3 regions of the Cohaesibacter marisflavi genome follow, and region 2 is predicted to be linked to each of the others. Evidence: predicted binding sites of a transcription regulator. Region 2 holds the regulator's gene; each other region holds the start of a gene.

Region 1 (10,763 bases), 610 kb from region 2:
CGCACGAGCTCAGGGAAAGCCTGCCCCATTTCGCGCACAAGCGTCGGAACCATCTTGTAGATGATAGGATCCTGCGAACCGAGCAACCGCGCGTGGCGCATGGCGCGACGCATGATGCGTCGCAGAACATAGCCGCGGCCATCAGAAGAAGGCAGCACGCCATCGGCAATCAGGAAGCTGGTAGAGCGCAAATGGTCAGCAATCACACGGTGGCTGGCCTTGGCGTCACCAACTTCGTCAACACCGGTCAGATCAACACTATTCTGGATCAGCGCGCGGAACAAATCCGTTTCATAGTTGTCATGGGTCCCCTGCAGCACCGCAGCAATACGCTCAAGCCCCATGCCTGTATCAATGGAAGGCCGAGGCAGGTCCACACGCTCATCCTTGGTGAGCTGCTCATACTGCATGAAGACGAGGTTCCAGATTTCGATAAACCGGTCACCATCTTCTTCCGGGCTACCCGGAGGGCCACCCCAAATGTGATCACCATGATCATAGAAAATTTCAGAGCACGGACCGCACGGGCCGGTTTCCCCCATAGACCAGAAGTTATCGCTGGTCGGAATGCGAATGATCTTGTTGTCAGAAAGCCCTGCAATCTTTTTCCAGAGATCAAAAGCTTCGTCATCTTCGTGATAGACGGTCACCAACAGCTTGTCCGCAGGAAGGTCGAATTCCTTGGTGATCAGGTTCCAAGCAAGCTCGATGGCATTTTCCTTGAAATAGTCACCGAAAGAAAAGTTACCGAGCATTTCAAAGAAAGTGTGATGACGCGCCGTATAGCCGACATTATCCAGATCGTTATGCTTGCCGCCCGCGCGCACGCATTTCTGCGACGTTACCGCGCGGCTATAGTCACGCTGCTCAAGGCCCGTAAACACATTCTTGAACTGCACCATGCCTGCGTTGGTAAACATCAACGTCGGGTCGTTGCGCGGAACCAGAGGCCCGGAATCCACGATGGAGTGACCATGCTCGTTGAAGTAGTTCAAGAAAGTTGATCGAATTTCATTTACACCGCTCATGACACACCAATTTCTCCTGCCCCGGATGAGGCTCAGAACCTTTCGCTCATTTCACACTCTGCCATCCGATCAACAGATGCAGCAATATCTTAGCCCGCAATCAAGACCTTCAAAAATGAAGTGGCCGAGCAAACTTCTTTCAAATAACAGAAGGGCTCGAAGGCCTGACAGGGATGAATGCCAAGATTGAAGGAAGATAATTGTCTTCTTGGCAATTTTCTAACTTTGTCTCTTGGCGGTTTTAACGAGCAACAAAGCGCATGTCTATCATTTTGCGCGGAAACCCCAGAGCTATCATCAGCTTCTGTCGAAAATTACCGGCTTTTTCGTTGCTTATTCCAGCCCACAATACAAAAGGGCCACCCAAGGCGGCCCTCTCAACAATCGGAACGAATGAAATCTCAAAGAGCCATCAAGAAGAAAGCTAACCTTCGATTGGCATCTCACACGGTTATTCGTCGTCACCTTCATCAGCGGTAGCAAGATCAATCAGATCAGAATTAAGACCTGCACTTTGGCGAATACCCACTTCGATCTCATCGGCAATCTGAGGATTTTCCTTAAGGAAATTCTTCGAATTTTCGCGCCCTTGCCCCAAACGCTGGCTATCGTAGGAGAACCAAGCCCCGGACTTCTCGACAATCCCGGCCTTTACGCCAAGATCAAGAAGCTCGCCAAGTTTGGAGATGCCTTCCCCGTAAGTGATATCGAACTCGACCTGCTTAAACGGAGCCGCTACCTTGTTCTTGACCACTTTCACGCGCGTCTGGTTGCCCACGACCTCGTCGCGATCCTTGATGGAGCCGATCCGGCGAATATCCAAACGGACCGATGCGTAGAATTTCAGAGCATTACCACCGGTCGTCGTTTCCGGACTACCAAACATCACACCGATCTTCATACGGATCTGGTTGATGAAGATAACCATGCAGTTAGTACGAGAGATGGACCCTGCCAACTTGCGCATGGCCTGACTCATCAAACGCGCCTGAAGACCGGGAAGCGAATCCCCCATCTCGCCTTCCAGCTCGGCTCGCGGCGTCAGGGCAGCGACTGAGTCGACCACCAGAACATCCACGGCACCGGAACGCACCAACGTATCGGCAATTTCAAGTGCCTGCTCACCAGCGTCAGGCTGAGAAATCAGCAGGTTATCAATATCGACGCCAAGTTTGCGCGCATAAATCGGGTCCAGCGCATGTTCAGCATCCACAAATGCGCAGATTCCGCCACGCTTCTGCGATTCTGCAACCACATGCAGTGCCAGTGTCGTTTTACCAGACGATTCCGGACCATATACCTCGACGATGCGCCCCTTGGGCAGACCACCGATACCCAAAGCGATATCAAGCCCGAGAGAACCAGTCGGAATGGACTCAATTTCGACCACTTCTCTCTGGCCCAGCTTCATCACGGAGCCTTTGCCGAATGCGCGGTCAATCTGCGATAGGGCGGCTTCCAATGCCTTTGTCTTGTCCATGCTGCTTCCTTCGACCAACCGGAGACTATTTTGTGCCATTTTGAGTTCCATTCTTCATAGCGAACACGCTTGTGCAACCAAGATTAATGTACACACTTTGTTCTCATTTACAAGAAGCATGACAAGACTATGAGAAAAAAGAGATATTCAATTTTTGTTCCACCCTTGTTCCCAAGGGAAAACTTCTTCCTTTTCAGCACCTTCCCCAATGAAACAACATGTGGAGAATTCCGGGCATGATTCGTCCTCTGCACAGAATCCAGCGCCGTTCCCCATATCTCCAGCGAACAGAAACTCATTTACGGTCAAGTACGCAGCCTCTCTCACTCCCCGACGCCCAATCTGGCTTACTCAGGATCGCTCGCAAGTCCATGACCAACCTTGATGTCCACACACCCGCACCGATAGGTTGTATAAAGGAGTTAGATAAAGTCATCATTTTTGGATTGATACACGAGTATGAAAAAGCCAGGTTCTGTCAAATCACTTGAAGATCTCGGGCGCGTGCGCCTTTCAAAATCCTTTTTCATGAGGGATATGCTCTATTCTGAAATCGCCAACTTCAATGGCATTCCGAACATTCCAGACGATCCCGATTTGGCGATTTATGCTGCCTCAAAGCTATGCGAGACATTGCTGGAGCCACTGCAAAAGCAATTTGGTCGTATTAGCATTCGATCAGCCTATCGCGCACCGGCGGTAAACCAGTTTGGAAATGAAAATAATCTAGGATGCGCGCGCAATGAAGCAAACTACGCAAAACATATATTTGATCGGCGCGACGCTGATGGCTACTGCGGCGCTACGGCTACAATCGTTGTAAACAGTTTCATCGGGTACTATGAGCAGTCTCACCACTGGCAGGCCATGGCATGGTGGATCCATGACCATCTTCCCCCTACCGATCTTTACTTCTTTCCCAAACTCGCCGCCTTCAACATCACCTGGCATGAAAAACCCGGGCGTACTATCCAAAGCTACACCAAGCCCAAAGGCACCCTAACGAAACCGGGCATGGACAATTTTGAAGGCTCACACGCTAACGAATATAAAGCCTTTTTGGCGACATTGTGCAGCTAACTTTGCACATTAGCAGGCCTATAATGACGCGCTCATGCCAACGGTAGCGTCAAGGAGAGTCCCCAATAAGAATGCCCGCGCCTCATCGAAAAGGCGCGGGCATTCGGCTTTGGAAGAAAAGCCTTTATCAGAAGTAAGGTTCAGTAACCCAAGGCACACAGGCCACGATGATCACCGATACGAGGATCGCGAACATGTAAGGCCAAATCGCCTTCATGGCCTTGTCGGGCTCGATACCACCAATCGCGCAGGCCTGATAGAAGCCGATACCGAGAGGCGGAACGAACAGGCCAAGGCTCATGGACAGAACCATCATGATGGCATAATGCACACCACCAATGCCAAGCTCCAAAGCAATCGGGAACAGCAGAGGCGCAAACACCACAACCGCCGGAATGCCTTCAAGCACACTGCCAAGGATCGCGAAGACCACGATGGACAAAGCCATGAAGCCGAAGGCACCACCAGGCATCTGTTCCATCGCTGCCGCCAGCTGATGGGAGAAACCGGACTGGGTCAAAGCCCACGCCATGGCCGTTGCCGTGCCCAGAATGATCATGATCGCACCGGAAAGCGCCAGCGAATTGCACAGCATCTTCCACATGCGTTTGACCGGAAACTTGCGATAAAGCAGGATCGAGACCAGCAGAGTATAGACAATACCAACAGTCGCCACTTCGGTTGCCGTTGCAATACCGGCCACAACCGCGACACGGATAACAGCAAGCAGCAGGAAAGCTGGCAGAGCATTGAGAATTGCAAACAGGATCTGCTTGCGGCTGGCCCGCTTGGCGTCGCTGACATCTTCATCGCGTGAACGGAAGTAAGCAACGATGAGCAGGCCGATAGCACCCAGAGCTGCCGGAATGAGACCACCCGTAAACAGCGCCGCAATGGAAACACCAGTCACAGAGCCCACGGTAATCAGCACGATGGATGGCGGAATGGTTTCGCCCATGGCAGCTGACGATGACAAAAGACCGATCAACTCGCCCGGCTCCTTGCCGCGCTTCTGCATTTCAGGCAGCAACACCGGAGCGATAGCGGCCATATCCGCAGCCTTCGAGCCGGAAATACCGGAAACCAGATACATGGCACCAACCAGCACATAGGACAGTCCACCCTTGAAGTGGGCAACCAGAGACGCCAGCACATTGACCAGAGCAGCCGCCAGACCCGTCACTTCGATGAGCAATCCAAGCAACACGAACAGCGGAATGGAGAGCAATACGAAGCCCGACATGCCTTCGTCCATGCGGCTGATCACAATCACCATCGGCATATAGGTCATGAATTTGAGATAGACGACCGTGGCCAGACCAAAGGCAACAGCTATGGGTGCCCCGCCAAAGACCAATGCTGCCAGACCAACACCAAAGAAGATGATCAGGTTGAAGTTTTCCATATTCTCAAGCTGAGGCAGGAAGACATTCAGTAGAATTCCGCAAACCGCGATCACTGCAACCCCGAACAGGAAGTCGGACACCTTGGCCTTCTGGATCAGCTGCAGAACCGCTACGATCATCATCAGCGTAAGACCGACAAACATGGCCCCCGAGCGCACCGTATCGGGCAACTGCAAGGCAGGAGTCGTGATCATCATCTGACCGATGGAATGTTCAAGGGCAGGATGGATGAGCAACCCGAGAAACAGAATGACACACATAGATGCCAAAGTGTTGATACGGGATTGCCAGCGTTTTGGCGCCAATCCGACGACCACAGTCAGATGCATGTGGCCACCCTTGTGTTGAGCCACGACGGCCCCGAACATGCTCAGCCACAAAAACAGGATGGTAGCCAATTCATCCGACCAGACCAGTGGAGAATGCAGGGCGTAGCGAAACGCTACGCCTGCAAATAGAACCACGACCTCCAACCCCAGAAAGATGGCTCCAGGGATTTCGACAACGAGCGCAATCCATTGTTCAAGTTTTGCGCAAAAGTCACGAAAAGAGGACAGCCCATCTTCCGAATTCGTTTCAACGATAGTCGACATAATTATTCCTTAGCCGAGCTTGCCAGAGTATTTTTCAAGAAGGCTCCAAGCCTTGTCACCAAACTTCTCTTGCCACTTGGAATAGAAGTCAGTCTTGTTCAGAGCTTCAACGAATGGTTTCGGATCAGGGCGCGTAATGGTCATGCCCTTGGCTTCCAGATCAGCCTGAACAGAAGCGTTCAGCTTGGAAATGTCATCACGCTGCTTGAGACCACAATCATTCAGAATGCCTTCGGCAATAGTCTGGATATCTTCCGGCAGGCGCTTCCAAGTCAGACCGCTGGCAACGAACAGATAGCCGTCCCAGATGTGGTTGGTCAGCATGGCATATTTCTGAACTTCATAAAGCTTGGCGGTCTGAATGATCGGCAGCGGGTTTTCCTGAGCGTCCATCACGTGCGTCTGCAAAGAGGTGTAAACCTCGGAGAACTGCATACTGGTCGGAGCTGCCCCCAGCGCTTCAAACAGGCTGATGGAAAGCTGACTGACCGGAACACGGATTTTGATGCCATGCAGATCTTCCGGAGATTCCACAGCGGCTTCTGACGTGGTCAACTGGCGGAAGCCATTGTCCCAGACAGTGCGCATCATATGCAGGCCGGCTTTTTCGATTTCCTCACCGACATAACCACCAAGGTCGCCATCCATGGCCGCCCATACATGATCATAGTCAGGGAAGGCAAAGCCCACAGCGTTGATCGGAGCAACAGGAACGAGCGTTGCGATCACCAGAGCGGACGGCGTGAAAAAGTCAATCGCGCCAAAGCGGACCTGATTGAGCATGTCGGTGTCACCACCGAGCTGGTTACTCGGGAAGATCTTGATATCAAGATCGCCGTTGGTTTCCTCTTTAATGCGCTTGGATGCTTCAGCAGCGCGCACATTCAACGGATGGGACAGAGGAAGGTTGTTACCATATTTATATACGAATTTGGATTTTGCCTCTGCACGGATGTGCGGCATAGCCAACGTGGCCGGAACGGCCAGGGCTGCGGACTTCAACAGATTTCGTCTGCTAATGTTTGCCATGATTTCTTCTCCCTAATAAAGGCATCAAAAAAGGGTTCAGTTCGCAACTGCGTGACGCCTCTAGATTTGTAACATAATATCTGTTACGTTCCTTGTCCATAGATGTTTTATTCTCTCGGGAGTTAAAAAATGAGTAGGTTCTTCGGTGAGGTACGCCAGATCGGCTATGTCGTCAAAAATATTGAAGAAGCAATGGAGTTCTGGTCCAAGACACTTGGCATAGGCCCTTGGTTTTACGCAGAAAAAATCGCTGATAAGGACTTCTACTATAAAGGAGAATTGTCCCCGATCGAGCGCTCTGTCGCCCTCGCAAATTCTGGGTATATTCAAATGGAGCTTGTGCAACAATTGAATGATGCCCCCTCTATGTATCTTGATTTTCTCAATGCTGGCCGCACAGGCGCCCAGCATTTTGCCTATTGGACCCGCAACTACACAGAAGATCTGGCACGCCTGACAGCACAAGGTTTGACTGTTGGAATGAACGGCGCCGTGGGAGATGACGGGCGCTATTGCTACTTCGAAACGGAATTCCATCCGGGCACTGTGATCGAATTATCAGAGGTAAACGGGCCAAAAGGCACGCTTTTCAAGACAATTCGTGACGCCAGCATCAATTGGGATGGAACCGACCCCATCCGCCCCTTCCCCGATCTTTCCACCCTTCCGGTGACCGATCCTGAAGATTTTCCAATCTGAAACTTCGGCATAGTATGGGCCTAAAAGCCCTTCACCAGCCGCAATAAGAAAGCCCGCTCAAACGACGTTTGAGCGGGCTTTTCCTTGTCAAAATTACTTAAAATCACACATAAGGCGTGACAAATATCAAAATCACTTGCCGCGTAACATGCGACCACAGATCACTTCACAGGCTTCATCTTGCGCGCCATGGCAATGGCGGCCTTCATATTATCCGGACGAGCAAGGCCACCCTTCCAGGCGATGTCGAAAGCAGTGCCGTGATCCACTGAAGTGCGCAAAATCGGCAGTCCTGCCGTGATATTCACACAGTCATGCCCACCAATCAGCTTGGCAGGAATGTGCCCCTGATCGTGATACTGGGCAACAACGATATCAAACTTCCCGTCAATCGCCTGTTCAAAGACCAGATCCCCCGGAATCGGATCAGACACATTCATCCCCTCAGCTCTTGCCAGCTTGATAGCAGGAATAACCTGCGTGTCGTCTTCGGTGCCGTAATGGCCGTTTTCTCCGCAATGCGGATTGATTCCGGCCACTCCGATCCGCGGCTCAGCAATCCCGGTGGTCAGCACGTGCTGATTCGCAATACGGATGGTTTCAAGCACAGACTCTGTCGTGCACAGAGTTACAGCATCAGCCAGAGACACATGGGTCGAGACGTGGATGACGGAAAGTTTTGGCCCGGCCAGCACCGCGAAATTCTTCTTTACACCAGTGAAAAGCTTAAGCAATCCAGCGTGACCGCTCAGATTATAACCAGCTTCTCGCAACGCCGTTTTATGCAAGGACGCGGTGCAGACCACGTCGATTTCCTCGGCCAGAGCCATATCCACCGCCTTTTTCACACAGCGGCAAGCAGCCTCCCCGGCATCGGGCTGAATCTCGCCAGACTGAATGGATTCAGCATTGGGCGCATCCACCTGAACCAGCGGCACATCCCCCTCAGGCACATCGCCTTCCGACACGAACTGAAAATCCGCGCCAATCATGTCGCGCGCGCGTTCCATAAACAAGCGATCACCAATGACAATCACCCCGGCACGTTCCTCTGCCGTCATATCCTGCAAGGCCTTGCAGACGACCTCGGGCCCGATCCCCGCAGGATCCCCCATAGTCAGGCCAATCTTGTTCATATTCTCAACTCCAAAAAGTAGTCAGTCAGTCACCAATGGTACGCCCAAACCCAATTTATGCACACCTCTTGATGAGATACATCACATAATATCTGTTATATTTTACGCGAAGCCTGTTGTCTATCGAGATTTTTGTGATACAAATCAGTTATCCAAGGCGACAAAACGCCGATAAATTGAAGTCCAAGAGGCATATTCAGATCATGACAGATACAGGCAAAAAGCAAAATCTGCTTCTTTCCTTCTATGGAGACGACTTTACCGGTTCCACAGATGCACTGGAATCCGTCACCATGGCCGGCATCCCCGCCATGCTCTTTCTGGAACCGCCTTCTCATGACGATCTGAAAGCCTATCCGCATATCCGCGCCGTTGGCGTCGCCGGTACCAGCCGCAGCCAGTCTCCCGCATGGATGGAAACCCATCTTGCAGAGAGCTTTGCCAAATTGAAGGTGCTTGGCGCACCAATCTGTCACTACAAGACCTGCTCTACCTTTGATTCAGCGCCAACCATCGGCAATATCGGTAAGGCTATCGAGCTTGGCCACGATATTTTTGACGCGACGGTGCCGGTCATTGTCGGCGTCACGCGCCTCAAGCGCTATGTCGTCTTTTCCAATCTGTTTGCCGCAGCCAGCGTAGCGGGAGACAGCGAAGCCTTTCGCATCGACCGTCATCCAACCATGAGCAAGCATCCCTCGACCCCAATGAACGAGTCGGATTTGCGCGCCCATCTGACCCTTCAGACGAACCGCAAGATCGAGGGCATCGATTTCCGGCGCATGCTAGCAGAGGATGCTTCCGAGGCCTTCGCAAAGCTGTGCGACGAGAATGACGCTGTCATTCTGGACACCTTCGATGATGCGACAACCTACAAGACCGGACAGTTGCTGCATGAACGCAGCCAGATCAAGCCAACCTTTGTGGTCGGTTCATCGGGCGTTGAATATGCATTGGCTGATTATCTGACCAAAGAAGGCACCCTGCCGCTGGTAGAGCCCCCGCTACCACGCGGCGCGGTCGATCGCACCATCGCCATTTGCGGCAGCTGTTCCCCCACCACCGACAAACAGATCGCTTGGGCCGAAGCCAACGGCTTCCTCGTCAAAGCCATCGATACGGTCGCTTTGGTGGAAAAGGGCGAAGAAGAAGAAAAGCGTCTGGCCGAAGAGCTGGTTCAGCTCAGTTCTGAACACAAGGGCATCGTGCTGCATACGGCGCGCGGCCCGAATGACCCACAGATTACAGCCACACGCGCCGCTCTTGAGCGCAAGGGCCTCACGGCTGCGGACAGTTCCCCTGTCATGGGGTCAAGCACGGGCCGCATTCTCAAACACGCCATCAAGGCGACCGGCCTGACACGAACGATTCTCGCTGGCGGCGACAGCTCCAGCCACGCCGTTTCGGCCATGGGCATCAAGAATCTCGAGGTTGCGGGTCCACTTGTCCCCGGCGCACCGCTGTGTCGTGTGCATTCCGTCGATAGTGCTATCGACGGGACCGAGATTTCACTTAAAGGTGGCCAGGTGGGAGAAGATAACTTCTTCGGACGTGTGATGAGTGGGAAATAACCATGGCCAAATCAAAAGCAAAAACCAGCTTGGAAGAAGAGCATTCCGACGCAGATTTAAAACAGCCCATGAAGGCTGAAGAACGGCGCCAGCAGATCCTGTCGATGGTGCAGAGCCAGAAGACCGTGCAACTGGACCATCTGGCAAAGGAACTGGGCGTTAGCCGCATGACGGTGCATCGGGATCTGGATCTGCTCGAAAGCAGAGGCCTTTTGCGCAAGGAACGCGGCGGCGCAACGGCAGAAAGCTCGCTTTTGTTCGAAAGCAACTTTCATTTCCGCAGCCAGACCGACGAGAGCATCAAGAAGGAACTTGCCCAGGCTGCAGCTGAATTGGTGGAACCTGGCAGCGCCATCATGCTCGATGACAGCACCACGACCCTGATGATGTGCGATCATCTTGAACAGATCGAGAATATCACGGTCATCACCAATTCTCTGGCCGTCTGCGAGCGCCTCAGAGGCTCTTCCAATGTCCAGTTGATCGTCACCGGCGGCAACTATAGCGACACGCACAAAAGCTTCTCTGGCCTCATTTGCGAGCAGGCTCTCAGCCAATTGCGCTCGGACTGGGTCTTCATGTCGGCCTCTTCGGTCATCGACAATCGCCTGTTTCATCAGGATCAGGAGATTGTCCGCGTAAAACGGGCGCTGATGGCGGCCTCCGAACGAAAAGCCCTTTTATTGACGTCACGAAAATTCAAAACACGCGCTCTCACCCAATTTGCCGATCTCACCGAAT
Region 2 (10,763 bases):
GCCGTAATCGCGGGCATCAGCGAGAGAAACACCACGGTTCTGAAGAGCCGGAATGATCACTTCGTCGTTATACATGGCCGGAACACCAAGACCCAGACGAACAACTTCCGTCGCGCGGAAGAGGAATTCATCAGGCGTGCCCTGCCAAACGCGAATGGAGAAGGAAGGAGCTGGCAAACGAACGTGAGAAACAGCTTCCATGCACATGTAGGAAACATCGTTTGTAGCATCCAGCCCGTCAGATGTCTGACCACCAACGCACAGATTCTGGAACACGGCGTAACCGGCAAAGGCCTGAGCTGACACTTCGTCACGGGTTTTGTTGACGTCGTTGAGCTTGATCCAGATGCAATCGATCAGTTCCTGAGCGAAAGCACGGTCGATGGATGCATCAGCCTGCAGATAGTCGTTCATATACTGGTCGAAGCGGCCCGGAGAAATGGAATGCCCCGAGGATTCGATTTGCATCAGAGACTGGATGAACCAGAAGGTCTGACAAGCTTCCCAGAAGTTGGAAGCAGGATATTCAGGAACGCGTGCGCAGTTCTTGGCAATCTGTTCCAGCTCGGCCTTGCGGGTCGGGTTGCTTTCTGCCCTTGAGAGTTCCAGAGCCTTGTCAGCATACCGATGAGCGAAATTGATCGCTGCATTGTAGGTGATGATGATGGCTTCGTAGAACTGGCGTTTCTTGATGTAGGATGGATCATTCTTGTCCATCGCATCCATGGCTTTGACGGCTTCTTCGATGATGCCGCGGAAGCCGATTTTCATGATCTTGCCATAGTCAACACAAACGTGACCGACACCACCATAGAAATAGTTGCCAACGGTGAAGACGCCATTGGCGATGCAGTCCTTGGTCTCCGAAGACATCAGGGAATCAGCATAGGAACTGGTGGTCTTGTTCGGCCAGTATTTGAAGGCTTCATGCAACTCGGCAGCTGTTTCTTTCGGAATTTCGAAAGGGTCAGCCATGCGGGTTGCCATGGTTTCGAACTCGGCTTCTACCCAATCATAGGAGAATTCCGGGCAGATTTCCGTAGAACGCGGATTTTTGGTGATGGCACCAACGATCAGTTCGTCGTCGCGAATGGTAACCGGCAGATTATTGAAAATCTTTTCGGCCACTTTTGCGCGGCGCATGATCGGGGAAAGATGTTCACTTTCCTTGTAGGCCTCGGTAGCCAGAACTGCACGCTCGGACTCCACAAAAGGCGTCGCGTTCAGAATCTGGTTTTTCAACCGCACAATACGTTCGGTTGGTTGAGAAAAGCCCTTCTCTATCATTACTTCCTCCAGGCTGCAGGATACGACCTCGCTTGCACTCTCTGTCGCAAACGCCATCGCCTTTTCCTTAGTGCTATGTTTGAGAACCGATTAAACTGACAAAGTTGCGCAGCAAGGCGGGGTGGCCGGGCCAGGCTGGCGAGGTCACGAGATTTCCGTCCACTACGGATTCATCCGGTTCAACTTTGATAAATTCTCCGCCCGCCATGACGACTTCCGGCGCAACCGCCGGATAGGCCGTCAGCTTGCGCCCGCGAACAACATTGGCTGCGGTTAAAATCTGAATGCCGTGGCAAATCGCGGCCAGCGGCGCATTGCGCTCCATGAAACCGCGACAAATGGAAAGGACATCGTCATCCAATCGCAGATATTCGCACGCCCTTCCCCCGGCCAGATAAAGCCCGTCGTAGCAATCTGGCTCAATCGCCGAGAAAGAAGCGGTAAGGCAAAACAGATGTCCCGGCTTCTCCGAGTAGGTCTGATCGCCCTCAAAATCATGAATTGCAGTACGAATGAAGTCACCCTTGCGCTTGTTCGGGCAGACGACATCGACCGTAAAACCAAGCATTAACAACGCCTGGTAGGGAACCATGACTTCATAATCTTCCGAATAGTCACCAGCTATAATGAGTATACTTGTCATTACAGGCCGCCCCTCCAAACAAAACCAATGCCTCCCACCGATCCACGACCGGCTTGTGCCGAAACATTAGTCCTGTGCCCAAACTTCTATCAATGGAGAGGCTTGTCATTGAGGGGTAAAGAATTGACATTGTGTGACAGGCTTTTGACACACCAAATTATCACAGTTAATTCAGTTATTTAGGAAATGACGTAAGACAAAAGCCAAAGAGATAAGGAAAAGACAAAGGTAAATTTTTAACCCGAAATCGCTCAAGAACGACCATCAAATGGAACAATTAGCAAAAATTTTGACCCAAACTGCATAGCGCAAGAGCAAGCGGCTCCATACCGAGAAACTCAGAAAAATTCCAATTAAGATACTGAAATATATGTTATATTAAACATACATATAACTATAACAATTAAAAACAACAAATGCTGTAGCACAGCCCTATGCGCCTTCAAAAAGCAAAGACAAAAAATTCCCTACTTTTGTAAAAATAATCGAATTGACCAAATCCTATCATTATAAATATGCATTTAAAAGTATTTGCAAATTACAGATAGCAAATCCCAAGTATTTAAAGATGAATTCAATTGTCATTAATGAAATTCATCTCAATAGTTAAATATGCCAGTGCGTGTTCGATCTTTTGAGTATTCGCAAGATTACGGAGGTCGAGAGGCCTTCTTCTTTCAACGAGGAGGTGAAAGCGGACATACGCGGCTCGATGATGACCCTTGGTCGGCATCAACTACGGGAAGCTTTAGGGAGTAAAATATGACGGCTACAATAATCAGTCTTCTTGTCGCGTTTGGCGGTGGGATCTTTGGCGCAGCATTAGGTGCGCTTTCAGCCTTTGCATTTGTCGGTTTTCTAACTTTGATCGGGGTTGCCCTGACATTGGGCATTGCCCCTGACGCAACCAGCGTAGCTCAGGGCGCTGCCGGTTATTTCGGCGGCTTGCCATTTGGGGCTTTCGGCCCGCATGTGGGCGGCTTTGCCTCTGGTGTTGCAGCCGCAGCCTATGCTGCCAACAAAGGATACATCGACAACGGACGTGACATCATTACCGCGGGCATGGGGCTGAACAAACCAGACGTCCTACTTGTTGGCGGTATCTTCGGCGTCTTTGGCTATGCACTTTGCTGCCTTGTACAGCTTATTCCAAACTTCGGCCCGGGGCTTGCCTGGACGGACTATCCGGGCATATGTGTGTTTGTTTCAGCTGTCGTTGCGCGCCTCATCTGGGGCAAAGCCGGCCTGTTTGGCAAAGCTGAAGAAGGACGTTCTTTCTTCGATCCAAGCGATGCCATCAAATGGTTGCCCTTCCAGAGCACCAAGGGGCAAATTGCCCTTATCGGCGCAGGCGTTGGTCTTCTGGGTGGTTGGCTCGGCATCACTTATGGCGGCACCGGCGCCCTGTTGGCTTTCGGCTTTGCAGCAGCCAGCCTGATCCTGCTTTCGCTCGGCCTTGCTGTGCCTGTAACCCACCACATTGCGCTTCCTGCAGCCATTGCGGGCGTTGCATCTGGCAGCATGCTCTGGGCTTTGATCGTAGGCATCATTTGTGCCTTTCTGGGTGAATTGTGCGCCCGCCTGTTCCTGGTTCATGGCGACACACATATCGATCCTCCGGCTACAGCCATTGCAATCATGACCTTTGTCCTGAACGGACTGACCGCCCTTGGCTTCTGGGCAGCAATCCCTCTGCCACTTTGATCATGGATGACTGAAGCACAATCTGCTGATTTCGGCGTGGAGACTTTATTCCCCACGCCTTTTGTTTGCCACCATGTTTGACTGCCCCGTGAGAATCATGGCCTAACCCACCCCAATCAAAAGCCAAAATGTGCTCCCCGAAAGACCGGGCAACCGCACAATTCCCTCTTCCTATTGACAAATCAGGTCTTTTTCACGCTTGCAGAACACAGCAAGAACATGTATAGTTTGTTCGTGATTTGTGCCACTGTTGTTTCGCTTATGAGAACAAAGCGATCGCGGAATTTGGAGAGGGAAATGCTAACACGCAAACAGCATGAGCTGCTAATGTTCATCCATGAACGCATCAAGGAATCAGGCGTTCCCCCCTCCTTTGACGAAATGAAAGACGCTCTGGATTTGCGCTCCAAGTCAGGCATTCACCGCTTGATCACGGCGCTTGAGGAACGCGGCTTCATTCGGCGCCTTCCAAACCGCGCCAGAGCGTTGGAAGTTCTCAAGCTACCAGAAGCGCACAAACCAACGCTCAGCACGCCAAGCCGCGGCTTTTCGCCCAGTGTGGTGGAAGGTGGTCTTGGCAAATCGCGCCCGAGTGAGCCGGTCGAGCCGGAAAAGACAGAAGAAGTCTCCGGTGTGTCGGTGCCGGTCATGGGCCGCATCGCGGCGGGGGTTCCCATTTCTGCCATTCAGCACCAATCCCACAGCGTGTCTGTGCCGGTAGAGATGCTGCGCGGTGGCGAGCATTTTGCCCTTGAGGTTCGTGGCGACTCGATGATTGAAGCGGGCATTCTGGATGGCGACACAGTGGTCATCAAAAAATCAGATGACGCTGTTTCAGGTGATATTGTTGTCGCACTGGTCGACGATGAAGAAGCAACGTTGAAACGCATTCGCAAGAAAGGGGCTTCCATCGCGCTGGAAGCTGCCAACCCGGCTTATGAAACACGTATCTTCGGCCCAGATCGGGTTCGGGTGCAGGGCAAGCTGGTCGGACTGATGCGCCAATATTGACGCAAGATCTTCCAGACACATCGAGAATTCATCTAATGCGCCCAAGGGCGCATTTTTCATATCTATTCTCTCTTGGACATCAAGCGACTTTTAGCGTCTCTCCGGCATCCATGGGCGTTTGCCAACGGGCAGAGCGGCAATCGCCTCGATCTGCCAGTGTGGATTTTTCTCCGGCTCTGATGTCTTTTCTTCCCCAGCGGACCCATCAATGTCAAAATAGTCCTCAGCCAACCGCGCAAACAGACCTTGTTCATCCTGTTTATGAAGATACAGAAACTGCGCACCGGATTGTGACAACCTGTCGGCTCCGATCACGAGCGTTGGCCCCTTGCAGCTTTGGGGCACCGGCAAACGCGACACAATGATGTCTCTAAGCGCGCATTCCTCAGAAAAAGCCGACGCTTTGTTGACGATAGCCAGAGACAAATCGCTCCTCCCTGCCGCGGATGTATTCAGAGACGTCACAAAACAGGCCTGCCTATCACATGCGCTTGTTTGCGATAAGAGCAGATTTTTTTTCGGCTCTCGGTCTTGACTATCACCATCCCCCAGAGCACGCGCATCCCCATCAGCCCTTAGAACAGACCGATAGTCGAGCGTCATCCCGCGCCCCCCAGTCCTTTGCCAATGCCCCTCGATATCGCGACTGGCGACTCGGGTACCCGTCTGCGCTATCCAGATGTCAGGCTGCGGCGCAAACCACCACAGAGCGGCAGCAACAGTAAGCGGGACAATAGCCAGCCACGAAAGCCATTTGCGATGAATGGTATAGACGGCAAGTGCTGCTAGGGCAAAAGGAAGGAAGTCCCCTCCGGCTTTGACAACAAGATAGTCTGCGTCCCCCCACTGTGACACCATTGTCGCCATGGAGATAACCCAATCAAGGCCCCACTCGACCAGTTGCAGCGGCCAGGATTGCAAGCCGAAGGGCGTCATGAACACTGCGACCAACCCCATCGGCATCACGATCAGGCTGATGACTGGCATCGCAAGAAGGTTGGTAACAAGCCCGAAGGGCGCCATCTGCTGGAAATGCGCAACGGACAAGGGCAGCACGGCGAGACTCGCAATCAAAGATGTCAGCCCGATCCCGATGATCCATCGCCCTGCATGAAGAGCCGAGCCAAAGACAAGCCCATGCTCTGAAGGCGCTAGCGCACCATTCTTACGCAAGCGGAGACGGGTCAAGCGGTCATAGGAAGCGATAAGGGCCGCCGTTGCAGCAAAAGACATCTGCATACCGGCTTCAACAACGCCATAGGGCTGCACGAGAATGAGCAGCACCATAACGAGCCCTAGGTTATGCATGGTCACAGCGGGACGCCCCGCCAGAATCGCTATCAGAAAAATGGCCGTCATGCAGAAGGCGCGGATGGTGGCAACCGATGCGCCGGAGAAAACCAGATAGGCCGCCGCGCAAAACAAAGCCATCCCAGCCGCCCATTGCTTGATGGGATAATGCAAGGACAATTGCGGTAACAAGGCCAGAATCCCGCGCACACCCCAGAAGACGGACATCGCCACCAGAGCCATATGCAATCCGGAAATCGCAAGAATATGTGCCAACCCGCTACGCCTTAGCGCAGTCTCCACATTGTCAGACAGAAAGTCGCGTTTCCCGACGGCCAATGCAACGGCAAGTCCCCCAGCCTCTCCATCCACCCGATGCAGAATATAACGAGCCACAGCCTGTCTGGTCCGTTCGATACTGTCGCGCACATCATGCACCAGCCCTTGCCAGCCCGACTTCGTCTTTTCCGGCAGACGCTCAATACTATTGCTCAAATAGCCCTGACCACCGATAGATCGCGACCAGAGATAACGTCCATAATCGAAGCTCCCCGGATAAACGGGCTGCAGCAAGGGTGTCAGGTGAGCCCACATTCTGAGCCTTGTCCCAACGCGAAATTGCTCCTCGCCCCGCGCCGAATGAGAAAAAGCCTTTTCGGGGTGCGCTCAGGTCTGAGTTTCTCTATGGTTTCAACAGCGATGGTCCAGCGCTCCTGCGGCCTTTTGGCTGTTCCCCTCTGCTCAACGCGGACAAGGCGACCGACAACCGGACTGGAAAAGTTATGAGCCAACACGGGGCTCGTTGAAAAATGCCCATGTTCACTGGCGGCGCACACACCAACCACAATTGCCGTCACCAACAAGAGCGGAAAAACCACCCGTCCTTTGGCCGCGCGATGATAAACCCAACCACACAGCGCCAGAGACGCCGCTAGCAGCCCCCAGAAACTGGGTTCATCAGGCAGAACATAATAGAGGGCGGCACCAAACCCCATGAAGACGGCGACCCAGAGGAACCGGGCATTCTGGTCTGAGCAATCCTCCTGCCAGTTCCGCTCAATCCCCTGCCAAAGGGCTTCCAGCCAGAATTTGAAGCGCTTGCCAAGGCCCGGATTGTTGGCGAGTCCCTGCCAGTCATAGACGTCGGAATGGACCTCTGGCATGGCCGGAGCGTTGCTCCGGTCTGTGCTATCAGCAGGATGGGACGCCCTTTCCATCACATTTGGTCCTTATGCACCTCTTTTTCGACCGTCAGACGGTCATGAGGTCTTTCGCCTTGGGCGCAAGCTGTGTTAGATCCTTGACAACTTCAATCGCCGGTTCCTGAAGCGGAGCGCGTTGCGGACCCCAGAATGGGATCCGTAGGCACAACCCGCCTCAACTTCCGGTGCACTATATCCCGAATAACAGGTTACTGATAGCATTATGTGTTCACAGGTTGTAACGCGCTTTGCCCCCTCCCCGACAGGTTTTCTCCATATCGGCGGGGCGCGCACCGCTCTCTTCAACTGGCTCTATGCCAAAGCCAATGGCGGCAAAATGCTGCTCCGCATCGAAGATACGGACCGCGAGCGTTCCACCGACGCTGCCATCGATGCCATTATCGCCGGAATGGAGTGGATGGGGCTGTCTTATGATGGCGACCCGATCTCGCAATATTCGCGCGTTGAACGTCACCGTGAAGTGGTCGAGCAGCTTCTGGCAGCTGGCCAAGCCTATCGTTGCTATTGTTCGCCGGAAGAGTTGACGGAGATGCGCGAAAAGGCCCGCGCGGAAAAGCGCCCACCACGCTATGATGGCACCTGGCGTGATCGTGATCCGTCCGAAGCCCCGGAAGGCGTCAAACCTGCCATTCGCCTGAAAGCCCCGCAGGAAGGCTCCACCGTTATTGAAGATCAGGTTCAGGGCACGGTCACATTCCCCAACAAAGATCTGGATGACATGATCATCATGCGTTCTGATGGCAACCCGACCTACAACCTTGCTGTGGTCGTAGACGACCATGACATGGGCGTAACGCACATCATGCGCGGCGATGACCATCTGACCAACGCTGCCCGCCAGACACTCGTCTATCAGGCCATGGGCTGGGATGTTCCAACCATGGCGCATATTCCTCTGATCCATGGTCCGGATGGCGCCAAGCTTTCCAAACGCCACGGCGCCCTCGGCGTAGAGGCCTATCGCGATATGGGCTATCTGCCGGTCGCCATGCGCAACTATCTCGTTCGCCTCGGCTGGGCCCATGGCGACGACGAAGTTATGACCACCGATCAGATGATCGAATGGTTCGGCTTTGACGGCATGAACAAGGCAGCCGCCCGCTTCGACTTCAAGAAGCTGGAAAATCTCAACGGCGTGCACATGCGTCATGCCGATGACGATGACCTGTATAGCCAGCTTGTTACGCTGCTTCCACATCTTGAAGATGGCCAGTCCATGTTGGATCTGATCGACGAGCCCAAGAAGGCACAGATCATGCTAGCAATGCCAAGCGTGAAGGAACGCGCCAAAACCTTGCTCGACCTAAAGGCTGGCTTGGCCTTCCTGTTTGATACACGCCCGCTGGCGATGGAAGACAAGGCAGCCAAGCATCTGACCGATGAAACCCGCGCCATGCTGTCCGAGCTGCTCCCACGCCTTGAAGGGCTGGAAGAATGGACCCTGGAAAGCACAGACGCACTCATCAGGGCCTTTGCTGAAGAGAAAGACCTCAAGCTTGGCAAAGTTGCGCAACCCCTTCGGGCTGCCATGACAGGCCGCGCCACATCGCCGGGTATTTTCGACGTTTTGATCATTTTGGGCAAAGATGAATCAATCGCCCGCCTTAAGGATCAGACCCAATAGGGTTTTTACACAGGCTCTGGGGAAAATAATGAGAAAGCCGGTCTTACGACCGGCTTTTTACGTATCTTGAATATAATTGACAAGATTTTCGCGCGATTGCGCAACAAACATAAACATGATTCTACCCTTGCCAAGCTCCGGTAGAATAAGCATAGTCTTATCGCGATAATTGTTTCGCGCAATATGAATGTTTTTAGACTGAAGCGCTCATACTTTTGTAGGATAAGGCACTGAAAATCCTATATATTTTACCATCGCGCCCCTATATTCAGTCCTAAGACTGCTTGCGACAATGCAAAAAATCAGATACCGAAAGCGCAATTCCTATGTTGTCAGGGAAGGTTTTGTGCGCCCACGCATAAAGCTCAAGCTCCGTGAACAACAGCAAATCGTTTTCAAAATTTGGGAGTATCCGAATGAGTGATAAAAAAGCAACTTTGACTGTCGGCGACCAGACCTGGGAGTTTCCCGTGCGTAGCGGGTCTATCGGGCCTGACGTCATCGACATCGGGTCCCTCTATAAAGAAACCGGAATGTTCACCTACGACCCTGGCTTCACCTCCACTGCATCTTGTGAGTCAGAAATCACTTATATCGACGGCGAAAAAGGTGTGCTGCTGTATCGTGGCTACCCGATCGAACAGTTGGCTGAGCATGGAGACTTTCTGGAAACATGCTATCTGCTGCTTTATGGACACCTGCCTACTCCTGAAGAAAAACAGGATTTTGACACGCGCGTGACCCGCCACACGATGGTTCACGAGCAGATGAGCAAATTCTACACCGGCTATCGCCGCGACTCCCATCCAATGGCTGTCATGGTGGGTATCGTTGGTGGTCTGTCTGCCTTCTATCATGACTCTACCGACATCGCCGATCCACATCAGCGCATGGTTGCGTCTCTGCGCATGATCGCGAAGATGCCGACGATGGCTGCTATGGCTTACAAATATTCCATCGGTCAGCCATTTGTGTATCCACGCAACGACCTCGACTATGCGGCGAACTTTCTGCATATGTGCTTCTCGGTTCCTGCCGAGCCATATGAAGTGAACCCAGTCCTGGCACGTGCCATGGATCGCATCTTCATCCTGCATGCGGACCATGAACAGAACGCATCGACCTCCACCGTGCGTCTTGCCGGTTCTTCTGGGGCAAACCCGTTCGGCTGTATTGCTGCCGGCATCGCTTGCCTCTGGGGTCCTGCTCATGGTGGCGCCAACGAAGCGGCTCTCAACATGTTGCATGAAATCGGCACCGTCGATCGTGTGGCTGAATATGTCGCCAGAGCAAAAGACAAGGATGATCCGTTCCGCCTGATGGGCTTCGGCCACCGCGTCTACAAAAACTATGACCCGCGTGCGCGCATCATGCAGCAGACCTGTCATGAGGTGCTCAACGAGCTCGGCCATGGCGACGATCCAACCCTTCAGGTCGCAATGGAGCTGGAAAAGATTGCTCTGAACGATGAGTATTTCATCGAGAAGAAGCTCTATCCAAACATCGACTTCTATTCTGGCATCACCCTGCGTGCACTCGGCTTCCCGGCCGAAATGTTCACTGTGCTCTTCGCGCTGGCTCGTAGCGTTGGCTGGATTGCTCAGTGGAAAGAGATGGTGGAAGATCCGTCCCAGCGTATCGGTCGCCCACGTCAGCTGTTCAACGGCGCCCCTATGCGCGATTATGTTGAAATGGAAGATCGCTAAGATCGCGCCTGATACTTGGCTCGCTTACAAGAAAGGCTCCCGCATGGGAGCCTTTTTCATATCACTTTGTTCTGGCGCAGCTTTGGAAAACACACTGTCATTTCGGCAAGGCCCCAAGCACAATGCGCGCCACACGCTCGCTCGGGGTTTCATCAGGCAGCGTCATGTTTTCATCCAATTCGCTCAAGGCCGCTTCTTGCGCTGCCCGCTCCGGACTGGCCTCAAGCAAGGGCAGCAAATGATGAGCCAAATTTTGCGCATTCGCCTCATCATCG
Region 3 (10,763 bases), 1.4 Mb from region 2:
ACGAGGCCATACTCTTTGGCTTCTTCAGAAGAAAGCCAGTAATCGCGGTCGGTATCGGCTGCGATTTTTTCAATCGGCTGGCCTGTTGCTTCCGAGAAGAGCTTGTTGAGGCGCTCATTCATCTTGATGATTTCGCGTGCCTGAATCTCGATGTCAGAGGCCATACCGCGCGCACCGCCCGATGGTTGGTGCAGCAGGAAGCGTGTGTTTGGCAGGCAAACGCGGCGCTCTACCGGAACGGAAATATAGATAAGAGCACCCGCAGAGGCGACCCAACCGGTTCCGATGATCCAGACCTTCGGTTTGATGAATTTAATGATGTCATGCATGCTGTCGCCAGACTCGACATGGCCACCTGGAGAATTGATGAAGACCTTGATGTCTTCGTCGCTTGTGGCTGCCATGGCGAGCAACTGGGCGCTCACCTTCTGGGCCATTTCCTGCGTCACTTCACCGTAAATGAAGACGGATCGGGATTTGAACAGGGCCTCGGCCGCATCCTTGCCCATAGAGTCTTCCGACTTTTTTTCATTTTCTTCGCTCATGGTGCGAACTCCCATCTGGCAATTGACTTTGCCCTTTTGGCATTTGGCGCAAACCGGGCGTCGAATCAAACATAGTTCGCGCCCACCTTAATAACAACTCGTGAACAAGTCCTTTTATCGATGCAACAAAATGGCGCTTCATCCCTACGCTGTAGTTTGCTTGGTTGTTTGCGGATGAAGGACATGAAGGTTCAATCGGGCAAGAGCCCATTAACGTCTTGCAACAAAAACCGAGAAACCGGTTGATGAAATGCCGGATTTGTGGAATCTACTGGACGCACTCTAATCTAAATCTCTGTTTTTTAGAGCTTTTCTACTTACTAATCTGTTCTTGAACAGCGGATCGTCCTTATTTGAAAACATCCGGAATTGTGCGGCAGCGCAGACCGCATCTTCCGGAATGGGAGAGTATAATCATGAAAGTCAATTTTCTTGCTGCCACGATTGCCGGCCTGACCCTCGCTGCGACAAGCTATGCCTTTGCGGCAGACAGAAACGTAACCATCAAAAACCAGACCGGATATGCCATCGTTGAATTCTATGGCTCCAACAGCGGCACGAATGAATGGGAAGAAAATATTCTGGCAGGTCAGCGACTCAATCATGGAGAAGCCGTTGAAATCAACTTTGATGACGGAACCGGAAACTGCATGTTCGATTTTCTTGCCGTGTTTGAAGATGACGACCGGGTTACACAGGAAAATATCGATGTCTGCAAGATCGGCACTTTCACCTTCGGTGAATAGGGCAAAGCCTACGAAATAAAGGCATGGTGAGAAGAGGGGCTGCGGCCCCTTTTTTGCATCAGCAGCGCATCGACAGTGCATCAGCGATGCAAGACAAAAATTTGTTCTTGCTATGTTCTATCTTCTGCCGCATCATTCTCTCAGAACAAAACGCTAACAGAATCGACGGGCGCTCGCAAGCGCACGCGAGACGCGATGGAGACTGATGAGCATGGCCGCCGCCAAAGCAACCGCTCGCAAGCAAGGATTGGAGGACGCAGATCCCTTTGTCGGTTTTCAGGTTGACCCCGGCCTGCATAAGGGCAAACGCATTCGCGGCAGGGGAACCCGTTCCAACAAGACGGGACGGTTCGAGCCCTACCAGACAGAACCGGTCGATGACGGCTGGTCTTACCCGGATGGGGAAGAGCCGCTGCCGCCTCTGCGCACGGAGGTGCAGGAAGAGAAGGCCCGCACCATCATTACGCGTAATGACTCGCCGGACATCCCTTTCGACCGCTCGATCAACCCTTACCGCGGCTGCGAGCATGGCTGTATCTATTGCTTCGCCCGCCCGACCCACGCCTATATGGGGCTGTCGCCGGGGCTTGATTTCGAAAGCAAGCTTTTCGTCAAGCCCGATGCTGCCAATCAGCTGAAGAAGGAACTCTCGGCCCCTGGTTATCGACCGCGCCCGATTGCCATTGGCACCAACACCGATCCCTATCAGCCAGTGGAGCGCGAGTATCGCCTGATGCCCGATATTCTTGATGTGCTGGAGGAAACGGGCCATCCGGTGGCGATTGTCACCAAGTCTGCGCTGATCCTGCGCGATCTGGACAAACTAAAGGCGCTCAATGAACGCAATCTCGTCAAGGTGGCTCTGTCTGTGACGACGATGGACAATCGCCTGTCCCGCGCCATGGAGCCGCGTGCCGCGAGCCCGAAACGACGCCTTGAAACCATCTCGCGGCTGGCTGAAGCGGGCATTCCCACATCAGTCCTGGTTGCACCTGTCATTCCTGCGCTCAATGACAATGAGGTAGAAAACATTCTCACTGCAGCCTATGAAGCCGGGGCACGGGAAGCAGGCACCATTCTGTTGCGCCTGCCCAATGAAGTCAGTCCGCTCTTTCAGGATTGGCTGCTGCATCACTATCCTGATCGCTACCGCCATGTAATGAATGTCTTGCGCTCCATGCGGGGTGGCAAGGACTATGACAGTCGAATGGGGCAGCGCATGAAAGGAACAGGGCCTTTTGCTGAGCTTCTTCATAAGCGCGTTGATGTTGTGTGCAGAAAGCTTGGTTATAACACCCGACGCACACGGCTATCCTTGAAACATTTTGCAGCCCCAAAAAGAAACGAGGCCCAATTATCTCTATTCTGACAGGAGCATTGCTTAAAGTGTCTTCTGCATAACAATACTCGATATTCAGTATACTTATATTTGGCAGCAGGCGTCTTTAACACATGATTAAGTGAGATATTTTTGGATAAGTGTGAGCAAATTAAAAATGTTCTATCTTTAGCCCAAGATATCATTTGTACTCTCTACGGAATCACTTTAGGAGCCAACCCGATTAGGTTAATGGACCGGTTTTTCCGGTTTTTAAAAGGGTTATAGCAGGGACACGCCGCATCGTTCCTGTTGCGCGGTGAATGTGGCTTCCCTTCACTGCGCCTCCAGCTGCCCCGTTTCAATCGCCGTTTGGCGGTTTGATCGGGGCAGCTTATTTTTTCAAGAGCTTAACTGCTTTGCAGCAATAGAAGACCCGGCCTGCTTGTCCTCTCCCGTTTCAGCTTTTCTCATGAGGTCGTGCTCCGTCAGACGCAGCTGCTGAGGCGAAAAATGTGGGCCTTGATCACCAACTTTATATTCTGAGGCAAGCGAAAAAGCGTGCAAGCATTCGCAAATAGCCCACACCCTCTCGTGAAACACTTTTCTCTGCCCCTCCGGCATACTACGCTAACGAAGTGTTAATGGTTTGATTCGTCGCCTTGGGCACTCGAACAGGGCTTTTGCAGCGGCGCAGGGCTGGCTGGAATTTGGATAGTATGGGCTTCGTGCCTGATGAGTAGCGGCAGCGAGTAAGGCGATTGGATCGCCCCGCGAAGCTGAAGATGTAACTAGTAAAGCAGCGGGGCCACGAAATGCCTGTAACGGAGATGAAAACATGCAAAGGCTAGGGGCCGTTTTTATCGCCATTTGTATGGTCGCCATCTCTTTGTCTGTCGGCGCCATTTTGCATTTCAAACTCGGGTTGTCCATAACTGAGGCCTCGCCTTTTTCCTTCGGTATTCTGCTGACGCTGCTGTTGGTGCATTACCAGATTTCCCGCGTGCGTGATCGCATGATGCTCGATGAGCAGATGGATGATCTTACTCGCCTCAAACTGGCCCTGACCAAGGAAGTGCAGGATGTGCGCGAAATGGCGCGCGAGCTCGATAGTACCGTAGCTAGCCGCCTTGAAAAAGAGGTGGAACCCATTCTGGCAGAGCTGGATGTGATAGGTACGCTGGTCAAGCAACTGGCCGAGAGCTGCGCTGATCTCGATGAGCGTATGCAGCAGGGCGAAGGGCAGGTGGCCGAGGTCAACGCCAAGCTGATTGCCGCCACCAGTTCCGTAAAGGAATTGGAGGAACATCTGCGCGCCAACGCGCGCTCTCTGTCCGCAAGACATGAAAGACCGGCTGAGAAGCCCGTCCAGCCTGTGGCCCAGCCCGTTGCACCGAGCTATTCCGAGCCCGCGCGTCGGTATGATGAACCCGAGGAACAACCAGCGCCAACCCAATCTCATGTCCAACCTTATGCCGAGGAGCAGGGGAACCGCCCGTCGCCGCCACCCGCAGCGACAGATGGAGGTCCAACTGGCCCATTTGCAGAGACGAGGGAACAACCGGTGACGTCGGAAGACGAAGCCAAGGTGCGTCGTGCTCTGGCCCTTGGCCATATCGAACTGTTCATGCAGCCGATCGTTGCCCTGCCTATGCGCAAACCGCAATATTACGAAGCCCTGACACGGCTGAAGACCGACGATGGCGAGGTGATTACGCCAGACATCTTCTTGCCGGTCTGTCGCCAGAACGGCTTCCTGCCCATGTTGGATCGATTGGCTGTCAATGAGGCATTCCGCCTGTTGCGCCGTCTGTCAGATCGGGGCCATCCGGTGGAGCTGTTCTGCAATCTCGCGCTGGAGAGCCTTGCCGATAGCGATTTCTTTGCCCTGATGCGGGATCTGTTCGATCAGAACCGTGATCTGGCCCCCCATGTGATTCTTGAATTCTCGCAGGCTGATCTGCGCAAATTCGGGTTGATGGAAGAAGAGACCCTGAAGCTGCTCAGCTCCATGGGCTTCCGCTTCTCGGTAGACCGCGTCACCAATCTGGCTGCCGGCTTTGACGAGTTCGCCCAGAAAGGCGTCAAATTCGCCAAGATCGCCGCGCCGATCCTGACCCATCGGGAAGCCGGTCGCGGGCTTGATATTCACCCTGCCGACTTTTCTCGCCTGCTTTCGCGCAAAGGCATGGACCTGATTGTCACCCATGTTGAAAGCGAGCGCGATCTGGTCAATCTGATCGACTATAATGTGCATCTGGCCCAAGGGGATCATTTCGCGCCAGCCAAGGCACTGAAGGGCAATCCGGCCACGATGCGAGGCCCCTTGCAAGCAGGAACCGTCTCTCAGCAGCAACAGGCCGCTGCAGCCCCTCGTCCGGCGATACGCCCCTCGCAGGTGGCGCGCATGTCTGGGGGCGGCAATGAACCGACACCAAACCGTGCTTCGCCTGTTGATCGCCTGTCCCAGTTCCCAGAGCAATCCCGCCTACAGGCGCCTTCGGCCCCGTCCTCCCGATCGGCCACGTCATCGCGTATGTCAAATGGCTCAGGGGCGCAACGCGCGCCACAACGTCCATCTCAACCGGCTTCCTTTTCCAACGAGCCGACGGCCGGAGCAGGGAGCAACGGGGCTGAGCGTACGCTGGGAGAAAATCCGCGCATAGCCGAGGCCCTGCGCGCCATGGCCGCCGAGGATACCAACAACAGCGAAACTCGCGATCACTTCCGCGCCGTTCTGGCCGAGGCTGCAGGCCTGATTGCTCCGGGCGAAGCATCGGGGCAGACCGGTGACGGAGCTGCGCCAACCGTTCGCGCCGCCGCTCAGGATCGCATGCAGCCACAACGCAGCGCAGGCCAGTCTGATCGCCTGCCTGCGGCCGATGATTTCGGCCTGAAAACGGGAACGGATCGCGGCCAATATATTGAAGTGTCCTGATCGCCCTCAGGTGACATCGATGAGGCGCGGCATTTTTGCGCACATGTTTGCGATAGAGGGCATCATCTGCCTCTTGACCTTGTATTTTTAACAAGAGACAAGAGGGAGAACCTGAAACCACTTCTCGACATGAAGGGATTGCCATGTCTTCCCGCATCGCTGGCCTGTCAGCCATTGCGCCGAATTACAAGGGACTATTGTCCGACATCTGGGGTGTTCTGCACAACGGGCAAACTGTCAACGACTGCACCGTCGAAGCGCTCGGCAACTTCCGCAAAGACTTTGGCAAGGTGATTCTGATCACCAACGCGCCGCGCCCTTCTGCCCAGATTTGCGAGCAGCTCGATAGCCTCGGCGTGCCGCGTGACTGCTATGATGCGGTCGTCACCTCGGGCGATGTGACAAGAGCCGAGCTTACCAAGATCGGCAAAAAGAAGGTGTTCCATCTGGGCCACGAGCGCAATCTGCCGCTGTTTGAAGGCCTCGGGCTGGAACTCGTAGGGGAAGACGAAGCAGAGATGATCTGCTGCACCAGTCTTCTGGACAATCTCACTGAGACGCCGGACGATTACGACGCCCTTCTGCATCGCCTTGCCAAACGGCATCTGCCCTTTGTCTGCGTCAATCCCGACAGGATTGCCGATCAGGGCGGCAAACTGGTCTATTGCGCTGGTGCATTGGCCGACCGTTATGAGGCCTATGGCGGTGAAATCGTCATGGCAGGCAAACCTGAAGCCCCGATCTATGAGGCGTCTCTTGCCAAGTTTACCGAGATCAACGGAGCGCCGATTGCCAAGTCCGACATTCTGATCATTGGCGACGCCATGCCGACGGATATGCGCGGTGGCCATTATCAGAAGATTGATGCCCTGTTCATCACAGCGGGCATTCATGCGCAGGATTTCGGCCCCATGGATGCGCCTGATGATGATCGCGTCAGCCTGCGTCTGACCCATGAGGACGTGGAAACGGTCGGCTTCATGACACGCCTAGCCTGGTAAGAGCAGCATCCTCTTTGAACGGGCGGTTGGATTGACCGCTCGTCTATCCTATATTCCTGTTTAGAATGCGGCTTGCGGGCCGTAATGCGCCGACAGGAAAAGGAACGTGTTATGCCTCAGGATCAGATCTTTCATCTCGCCAATCGTGTTGTGGTTCAACTTTCCGGCTCCGAGGCGGAAAGTCTGCTGCAACGGCTTATCACGATCGATCTGGATGATCTGAAACAGGGGGAGCTTCGTCACGGAGCCTTGCTGACGCCGCAGGGGAAAATCACCATCGATTTTCTGCTCTCGCGAGACGACGGACAGTTCCGCTTTGATCTGGACAGGGAGCAGCTGGGCACCTTTATCAAGAAGATGACGCTTTATCGGATGCGCTCCGATGTGACGATAGAGGAAAGCAGCGAACGCGTTGGTGTGGCCTTTGTAGCCGATGCTGACAAGGATGCGCGCGCGCTACGTGACACCCGGTCCGATCAACTTGGCTGGCGGCTTTATGGTGAGGGCGCCCAGTGGCAAACCTCACCCGAATTGGAAAATGCCTATCTGGCCCGCCATATCGCGGCCATTGTGCCGCAGGCCGGTCTTGATTTCTCTCTTGATGATGCATTTCCTCATGACATCAATATGGACGCGCTGGGTGGTCTTGATTTTGGCAAAGGGTGCTATATCGGGCAGGAGGTGGTCTCACGCATGCAGCATCGAGGCACCGCCCGCAAACGTCTGGTGCGCCTTGAAGCGGATATGCCGATTCCCCCGACTGGTACCAAAATCCTTGCCGGAGAAAAACCGGTCGGCGAAGTCGGGGCTATGCTCGACAAACGCGCTCTGGCCATTGTGCGGCTGGATCGGGTGGCCGATGCCCTCAAGGATGGATTGGCTCTGACGGCAGGCAGCGTGCCCTTGCGCATTGAGTTGCCAGATTATGCCGACTTTTCTCTCCCCGCCTGAGTGTGGCTTTATGCCAACTCTTGTTGCAATTTGCATGAGGCCGTCATTGCTTCTTTGGTGATGACGGTCTTTTGCGCGGGTTCGGTTGCGGAAAAGCCAGATTACACCTCTATTTTTGGTCCATGCTTAACAAAAATACAAGGCATGGGTATCCTTCAATGCTTTATTAAGCATCTCTCCTTAGGCTGAAAGCTATTGGGGACGAAGGATTGCTAAAATGTCGACGGACTTGCTTGTACTGGATTCATTGGTTGCAGACATCGCTGATTTTGCCAAAAAGCAGATCGATGAAGGTGATCTTTCAGGGCCACGCTTTGGCGCCTATGTGAAGCTGGCCTGGTGCACGCAATCTGGTACACCTTGCTATTCCGATTGTCAGAATATCACGGAAGCTCTGCAAACCCTGCGCGATTTGGAGCAGAATGAACAGGTCGACAGCTTCTATGTAGCCATGACCGCAGCCAGCATGGAAGCCTTCCCGCAAATGAATACACCGCTCAGCGATTTTGATGCGATCCGCCGCATGGGCGCAGCCTTGCGCGAGGTTGCCTGACGCAAGGCTGCGCCCAAAGGACCGGCAGTAAGTCTTGTAGAGGATAGGCCCCATTCGGGGCCTTTTTCATGAGCGCAGCTTGGCCCGTTTGAGATGCTCATCAAGGCGGGGCATGATTTCTACAAAATTGCACGGTTGATGGCGGTAATCCAGCTGATGGACGAGGATACCATCCCATGCATCCTTGCAGGCACCGCTTGAGCCGGGAATGCAGAAAATGAAGGTCGTGCCGGCCAGTCCTGCTGTTGCTCGAGACTGGATGGTCGATGTGCCGATTGTTTCAAACGAGATCTTGTGGAACAGCCACGAAAAGCCATCCATCTGTTTGTCAAACAGCGGGGTCATGGCTTCCGGCGTGACGTCGCGGCCGGTAAAGCCGGTACCTCCCGTTGAAATGATGACATCCACGCCCTCATCGGCAATCCACGCCTTGGCTTGCGCCTGAATGGCCTCGACATCGTCTTTCACGATGGCTCTGTCAGCGAGGCTATGCCCCGCAGCCTGCAAACGGTCAACGAGGGTCTGACCGGATTTGTCATCTGCCAGCGTGCGCGTATCGGACACCGTCATGATGGCAATTTTCATCGGAATGAAAGAGCGGGGCGCATCGGAATCGGGAGAATGGGAATAGGCCATGGGTGTCTTTCCTGTCGGTCTTTGGCAAATCGGTATCAAGCGTGAGCCGATTGAATGGCCTAACAGCTTGTCCTGTCAAGATGCAAAGCATGGCCAGAGAGCTCCGACGCCCACTCGATACCAACCTAGCGCCCGATATAGCGATCTCGCCGGTGATTGATGGCGATGATGGAATTGAGCACGATAGAGCCAAGAACCGACCAGGCGATGATTGGCCAGGGGAAGAAAAACAGCGCGGTGGCGAAAATCGCCAGATCCAGCAATTGCTGCACATAGCCAGCCCGAAAGCCGGTGAATTCCTGAATGGTCACGGCCATCGCTCCAACGCCGCCCAAGCTACCTTCATGGCGAATGATGGCCAGAAGCCCGGCCCCCACCATGGCGCCGAAGGCGAGAATGCCAACAAGCGGATCCAGATGCTCAAAGCTGATGGCAGGGGAGACGAATTTCATCATGGCCGACATGCCAACCACACAGATGACAGACTTGATGGTGAAGCGCATGCCCATGCGATGATAGGTGAACCAGTAGAAAGGAATATTGACCAGAAAGAACACCGTGCCGAAATCATAATCCGTCAAATAGGAAATCAGTAGTGCAAGCCCTGCAGTCTGTCCGGTCAGAAAGCCCAGATGGGTCAGAAACACCATACCCAGAGAGCAGGCAAAGACACCGAATGTCAGCCCTTGCACATCGTCCAGAAGGCTATGCTTCTCACTATTCTTATGGGGATCTTTGTTATCTGCGCTGGGCTTTTTGTTGGTCATGGCCGATTGGCATCCGTGGAAATGAGCTTATAGAACTTGTTTCCTGTGCATCTAAAGAAAAGACGCGATGGATACCAGAAGAAATATGCAAAAAGCGACTTCGTCATTGCTGCCTTGCTCAAAACGCCGGGCGAAGCAGATATCTGGCTATCGGAATGAGTGTAATCGGGGAAGGGGGCAGGCCTAGGCGCCAAAGTGGGCCCACGAGCTAGACCAAAAAGAGTTGTTGCGATCCACCTTCGGAACATTGCGCGTTTGGGGGACGCTTGGAAGGGCAATTTCACCGCGAAACCAGTGCGCGTCAGCTATCACATTGGGGACGACGAAAGCTGTTGCATAGTCTAAGCGGAGCCAAAGGCGGATCGCTGGCTCGGCTGTCAGCAAGGACAACCGGACCAAGAAGTTCGTGGCTATTGGGAGTAAGTTTCTTGTCGGATCAGCAAACGCCGCATCTCCTGATCGCGTTGGCGGCCTTATAATGCATCGAACCTGAATGAAATCTGAGTGCATCATTCATTTAGCGTTCATATTGGCATCGAAAAGCAAGGAGATGTTGCCTAAATGAGAGCGTAGCGAATATATTTGTGCTGGTCCAGCGGAAATTCGCTATATTCCTGCGCCCTAAGCGGTCGGTGGATGCGAGAAGATAATCACAGCGCAAAATCGCGCTTTTCTTATGATCCCGATTGCATTAGGGTCCGCTCGAGCCTTCGGGACACCGAGTACTGAATTTTTCCACTTTAAAAGAGACACTTTAGGAAGATGACCGACATTCTTGCCCCTCACATGCAGCCAGAACGTTCTTTTCAGGGCATGATTCTGGCGCTGCAGAAATATTGGGCCGATTACGGCTGCGCAGTTCTTCAGCCCTATGACATGGAAGTCGGTGCCGGTACGTTCCATCCATCGACCACCTTGCGTGCGCTTGGTCCGCGTCCGTGGCGCGCAGCCTATGTGCAGCCATCGCGCCGCCCAACTGACGGGCGCTATGGTGAAAACCCGAACCGTCTGCAGCATTATTACCAGTTTCAGGTCTTGCTGAAGCCAAGCCCGGAAAATCTTCAGGATCTTTATCTTGGCTCTCTGAAGGCGATCGGTATTGATAGCTCCATCCATGATATCCGCTTCGTGGAAGACGACTGGGAAAGCCCTACCCTTGGTGCATGGGGCCTTGGTTGGGAGTGCTGGTGCGATGGCATGGAGGTCTCCCAGTTTACCTATTTCCAGCAGGTCTGCGGCATTGAATGCGCACCTGTCGCTGGTGAATTGACCTATGGGCTGGAGCGCCTGGCCATGTATGTGCAGGGC

The links. Region 2 encodes LexA, which represses DNA repair genes until DNA is damaged. Its sites were predicted from a motif close to TGTTCNNNNTGTGTTCNG; they were not measured.
Region 1: recA (recombinase RecA) is a predicted target of LexA. The motif match lies at 2,664-2,681, and genes of this name have one in related genera.
Region 3: ACKPCT_RS11230 (PA0069 family radical SAM protein) is a predicted target of LexA. The motif match lies at 1,394-1,411, and genes of this name have one in related genera.

Annotation. Positions count from the first base shown of each region.
Region 1 is NZ_OY762534.1:226,197-236,959, reverse strand. Features, by position in the region: gene alaS (alanine--tRNA ligase) at 1-1,028, opposite strand, end outside; gene recA (recombinase RecA) at 1,480-2,547, opposite strand; gene ACKPCT_RS02030 (peptidase M15) at 2,968-3,588, shown strand; gene ACKPCT_RS02025 (TRAP transporter large permease) at 3,716-5,587, opposite strand; gene ACKPCT_RS02020 (TRAP transporter substrate-binding protein) at 5,597-6,616, opposite strand; gene ACKPCT_RS02015 (VOC family protein) at 6,746-7,315, shown strand; gene pdxA (4-hydroxythreonine-4-phosphate dehydrogenase PdxA) at 7,477-8,451, opposite strand; gene ACKPCT_RS02005 (four-carbon acid sugar kinase family protein) at 8,655-10,022, shown strand; gene ACKPCT_RS02000 (DeoR/GlpR family DNA-binding transcription regulator) at 10,025-10,763, shown strand, end outside.
Region 2 is NZ_OY762534.1:838,415-849,177, reverse strand. Features, by position in the region: gene ACKPCT_RS05075 (glycyl radical protein) at 1-1,344, opposite strand, end outside; gene ACKPCT_RS05070 (DJ-1/PfpI family protein) at 1,361-1,930, opposite strand; gene ACKPCT_RS05065 (permease) at 2,693-3,634, shown strand; gene lexA (transcriptional repressor LexA) at 3,932-4,645, shown strand; gene ACKPCT_RS05055 (ComEC/Rec2 family competence protein) at 4,736-6,529, opposite strand; gene ACKPCT_RS05050 (hypothetical protein) at 6,514-7,152, opposite strand; gene gltX (glutamate--tRNA ligase) at 7,361-8,782, shown strand; gene gltA (citrate synthase) at 9,199-10,488, shown strand; gene lpxB (lipid-A-disaccharide synthase) at 10,586-10,763, opposite strand, start outside.
Region 3 is NZ_OY762534.1:2,227,503-2,238,265, reverse strand. Features, by position in the region: gene ACKPCT_RS11240 (ATP-dependent Clp protease proteolytic subunit) at 1-545, opposite strand, end outside; gene ACKPCT_RS11235 (hypothetical protein) at 962-1,291, shown strand; gene ACKPCT_RS11230 (PA0069 family radical SAM protein) at 1,497-2,660, shown strand; gene ACKPCT_RS11225 (EAL domain-containing protein) at 3,448-5,547, shown strand; gene ACKPCT_RS11220 (TIGR01459 family HAD-type hydrolase) at 5,691-6,548, shown strand; gene ygfZ (CAF17-like 4Fe-4S cluster assembly/insertion protein YgfZ) at 6,660-7,499, shown strand; gene ACKPCT_RS11210 (hypothetical protein) at 7,717-8,052, shown strand; gene moaB (molybdenum cofactor biosynthesis protein B) at 8,119-8,688, opposite strand; gene ACKPCT_RS11200 (YitT family protein) at 8,814-9,455, opposite strand; gene ACKPCT_RS11195 (glycine--tRNA ligase subunit alpha) at 10,218-10,763, shown strand, end outside.